One region of the Gilliamella sp. wkB18 genome, then DNA from elsewhere that is predicted to be linked to it. Evidence: riboswitches for the same ligand, from Rfam matches in the RefSeq annotation. Region 1 holds a riboswitch; the other holds the start of a gene.
The links. A riboswitch is a leader RNA that binds a small molecule or an ion and turns the genes downstream of it on or off. The one in region 1 is predicted to bind thiamine pyrophosphate.
Positions count from the first base shown of each region.

Region 2: it holds a riboswitch for thiamine pyrophosphate, as region 1 does, so the genes downstream of both, thiM (hydroxyethylthiazole kinase) here and thiB (thiamine ABC transporter substrate binding subunit) in region 1, are expected to answer to the same signal.

Region 1 covers NZ_LZHM01000067.1:32,857-35,276, forward strand. Annotated here, with positions in the region: gene argS (arginine--tRNA ligase) at 1-107, opposite strand, end outside; TPP riboswitch at 775-882, shown strand; gene thiB (thiamine ABC transporter substrate binding subunit) at 922-1,917, shown strand; gene thiP (thiamine/thiamine pyrophosphate ABC transporter permease) at 1,934-2,420, shown strand, end outside.
Region 2 covers NZ_LZHM01000097.1:20,980-23,399, reverse strand. Annotated here, with positions in the region: gene trkA (Trk system potassium transporter TrkA) at 1-864, shown strand, start outside; TPP riboswitch at 902-1,004, shown strand; gene thiM (hydroxyethylthiazole kinase) at 1,055-1,846, shown strand; gene thiE (thiamine phosphate synthase) at 1,856-2,420, shown strand, end outside.

The DNA.
Region 1 (2,420 bases):
AATTGAACTTTAGTAGATTGTTTAATTAATGCGTCGCTGTTCTTGTCTGCACCTGCCATGATCATAGCTTGCAAAACACGTTGTGTTAGTAATTGTTGAATATTCACACTAAACCTAATTAATCATCATAAAATGCTAAATATAATACCGACAAAGTAATGAATTGTCACTTATCGGATTAAGCGCTTTTCTTTCGTTTAACTAGGGTTTGCCAATATTTTTCATGTTTTTTCACTAAAAGTGATTTTGTGGAATTTACAAATTCTTTCAATTTGTTTTCTTGAAATGTAGTGGAAGTATTAATAATTATTGTCGGTAATGACGTTGTATTATGTGATCGAGTAATTCACTTCCTGGTATAGTTTTAGGATCTAGAAGGTTAATAGTTACCTTTTGAGAAAAGGGGAAATTCATATAGATTTTCGGTTTGTTCAATGAATTGAACAAATAATTTTTATTGTTAGAGTTTAGTATTGGTAAAGTAATAAGGATATCTGCACTGATCATTAATTGTTTTAAATTTAAGATAAAATCCTTGGGGGTTATAAGCATATGGATAGAAGCTATTTACCTACATTATCATTATATGTGCTTCTGAACTTGATAGGGCTCAGGTTTATAGCGATTAATTATCATTTATATATTTTCTGCTGTTATATGATTTTTGTAAGTAATATTTTTATTTATTCTTCGTTGATAAGTTTTCCTTTATACTAACTTTTTTATATTTGCATCAACTATTTACAATTCTTCTTGGAAACACTAAACTAATCGATGTTCTCAACGGGGTGCCTAAATGGCTGAGAATGTCCTTTATATCGACATAACCCGCCGAACCTGAACTGGATTATACCAGCGGAGGGATTTGAGTTATTATGTCTGCTCAAACCTTTTGTCTTTTATTTGGCTTCTGGAGGCAAAATGCTTTGTAAGAATCTTTTGTTTTTTATGCTATTTGGGGCATTTTTTCTTGTTAATCCTGTATTTGCAAAGCCGATTTTAACCATTTATAGCTACGGTTCATTTATGTCAGAATGGGGACCAGGTGAAGCTATAAAAAAAGGTTTCGAAACGCAGTGCGAATGCCAACTAAATATTGTCACATTGGGTGACGGTGTATCAATTTTAAATCGTATTCGTCTTGAAGGAAATAATACCAAAGCTGATGTAGTTTTAGGTTTAGATAATAATTTGTTAGAACAAGCAAAGCTTGCTAATATTGTTATTCCTCATCAAATTAAAAGACCTGATAATATTAATACAGATTGGTGGGATATTGATTTTATCCCTTATGATTTTGGTTATTTTGCTTTCATTTATAACAAAGAAAAAATTAACAATCCTCCACATAGTTTTCATGACCTAGTATATAATAAAGCCAATTGGAAAATCATTTATCAAGATCCAAGGACTAGTACGCCTGGATTAGGATTACTATTTTGGGTGAAATATATATATGGTGATAAGGCAGTTACTGTTTGGGAAAAAATTGCTAAAAATACAGTAACGGTAACGAAAGGTTGGAGTGAGGCTTATGGCCTGTTTTTAAAAGGGGAAGCAGATTTTGTGCTAAGCTATAGTACTTCACCAGTTGCACATATTATAAATGATAATGATGATCATTATGAAGCTGCTATTTTTGATGAAGGACATTATCGTCAAGTTGAAGTTGCCGGGATCGTCAAATATACTCAGAAAACGGAACTTGCACGTCGTTTTTTACAATATTTATTAACACCAGAAGTTCAGCGCCAATTTGCCGAAAAAAATGTTATGTATCCGATAATAAATACACAGCTACCTGAAGCTTTTCAACAAATCCAATCAGTGAATAAAGTTCTTGAGTTTGATTCAAAACGAGTTGAACAAAATCAAAAAATGTGGATACGTGAATGGCAATCAGCTATTAGCAACTAGTAAGCAATTAAAAAGAATGTTGAAATTTAAAACATTGCTGCCTGGTATTAGTTCGGCAAGTATAATTTTAATTGTATTAGGTGCGGCATTATTTGCACTTTGTCAAGCGGCTATTGAGTCGAATGATTTTAATATTTATTTCGATAGTTATTTATTGCATGTAATTGGGATAACGGTATTTCAAGCGGTATTATCTACTATATTGTCAATCCTATTAGCTCTATTAATGGCAAAAGCATTATCAATGGTTGATTTCTTTTGTAAGCACCTATTATTGCGTTTAATGCCTATCACTTTTATATTGCCTTCGTTAGTAGTTGTAACTGGTCTTTTGTCAATTTATGGTCAACAGGGGTTATTAGCCTCTATTTTAAAATATTTTGGTATATCATTTTCTGGGTGGTCAATTTATGGGTTAAAAGGAATTTTGCTAGCTCATGTATTTCTTAATTTTCCGTATGCTTGTCGTTTGTTTTATCAAACATTAAGCCTTGTTCCTGTTG
Region 2 (2,420 bases), on a different contig from region 1:
TTGGTTGGAAGTGAATTATCGGAGCTCAAAGAACACCTTCCTCATGTTGAGGCCCGAGTCGTGGCAATATATCGTAAAAATCAATTTATTCGCCCACTAGGATCAACATTGATCGAGGCTGGCGATCTGGTCTATTTTATAACCCCACCTTTTAATATTAAAGCCGTGACCAGTGAGTTACAACGTTTAGAAAAACCATACAAACGTATAATTATTAGTGGTGGAGGGAGTATCGCAGTCGCGCTAGCTAAACGTTTAGAAAATGCCTACCAAGTTAAACTAATTGAACGTAATTCTGTGCGTGCTGAATTAATTGCCGAACAGCTAATTAACACAACTGTATTACATGGTGAATCATCTGATCAAGAGTTATTATCACAAGAACAAATTGAGCTTACCGATCTTTTTATCGCAGTAACAAGTGATGATGAATCAAACATCATGTCTTCAATGCTTGCCAAAAGAATGGGGGCAAAAAAAGTCATTGTATTAATTCAACGTCAGGCCTACCTTGAACTTATCAATGACAGTGTAATTGATATAGCGATTTCACCACAACATGCCACCATTTCAGAGCTATTAAGTCATGTAAGACAAACAGGTATGGTAAAAGTTGTCTCATTAAGACAAGGTGAATCTGAAATTATTGAAGTCATTGCTCATGGTGATAATGAAACATCAAAATTGGTAGGTAAAAATATTAATGGATTAAAATTACCTTCAGGCGCAACTATCGGGGCTATTGTACGAGGAGAAGATGTGATCATTGTTAATACTGATTTAACCATTGAAGACAAAGATCATCTCATTATATTTTTACCAGATAGAAAAGCGATTACTGATATAGAAAAATTATTACAATGACTTGTTTAAAATAAATAGCCAGTTCATAATAAATAAAGATTTTGACTCGGGGTGTTTTTTGTTTTACACAAAAAACTGAGATATTACCCGTTGAACCTGATCTGGGTTATACCAGCGTAGGGAAGTCTAAGCCATATACGGCCTAACGCGGCATATTCTTCCCAATTACTAAGAATAAAAAGGAAAGAATATGTTATTAACAATAAAACCATTTCAAGCTTTTCAATTCCCACCTTTCATTAAACAAGTACAACAGCAACAACCTTTAGTTCATTGCATGACCAATGATGTAGTGCAAAATTTTACCGCCAATGTATTACTTGCAATTGGCGCATCGCCAGCCATGATTATCGCTGAACATGAAGTTTCTTCATTCGTTCGTGTTGCTAACAGTTTATTAATTAATCTAGGGACGGTATGCGGCAATACCGCAAAGAGTATGCTATTAGCCGCTGCTCAGGCTAAGAAAACTCAAACCCCTTGGGTATTAGATCCTGTTGCAGTTGGATTAGCCCTTCCTTACCGTACGAATATTGCAAAACAATTATTATTATTAAAACCAACAGTAATTCGTGGCAATGCTTCTGAAATATTAGTATTAGATGAACAAAATTCATCATCGAAAGGACCTGACAGTCAAGATTCGACTGAATCAGCCTTAACAACAGCTATCTCACTTGCACAAAAATATGAAACTATCGTAACCATTACCGGTAAAACTGATTATATTACTAATGGTAAAGATATTTATAGCATTACAGGCGGTGATATTGCATTAACAAAAGTCACAGGTACTGGATGTTCATTGTCAGCAATGGTTGCCGCATTTATAGCCAATTCAATGGATCCATTATTAGCTACCGCCTCCGCTTGTTTTATGATGAAAAAAGCCGGTGAACTTGCCAATAAACAGCAAGGATTAGGAACTTATGCAGTCTCACTACTAGATAAACTTTCATTATTTAACATATCAAACAAATAGGAAAATCTAATGAAAAAGCAACTAGATTTGACACTTTACTTAGTCCTCGATCCATTATTATGCGGCGGCATTAAAGGCATGATAAATACCACCAAAATAGCAGTTGCCAATGGCGTAACCGCAATACAATTAAGATCCGAACACGAATTTTCATGTAAGAATTGGTATCAAGCAGCAGTAGCTTTAAAACAGGTTCTTAACGATACTCCTGTACCATTATTTATTAACAATCATATTGATATAGCGTTAGCCGTTGATGCTAACGGTGTACATATTGGGCAAACTGATCTACCTATTAATATCGCAAGAAAATTAATTGGCAATGATAAATGGTTAGGATTTTCGGTGACTAATCGTCAGCAACTTGAGGCAACGCCGTGGCAATTAGTGGATTATATTGGTGTTGGTCCGATTTTTTCAACAGACACTAAAAAAGATGTCACGCCACCAATAGGCATGCAACAACTAACTGAGTTAGTAAAGCTAAAACAGCGCCCTGCCGTCGCTATTGGAGGAATCAATACCAATAACGCCACAAAAATTTTGCAGACCGGTATTGAAGGAATTGCTGTGG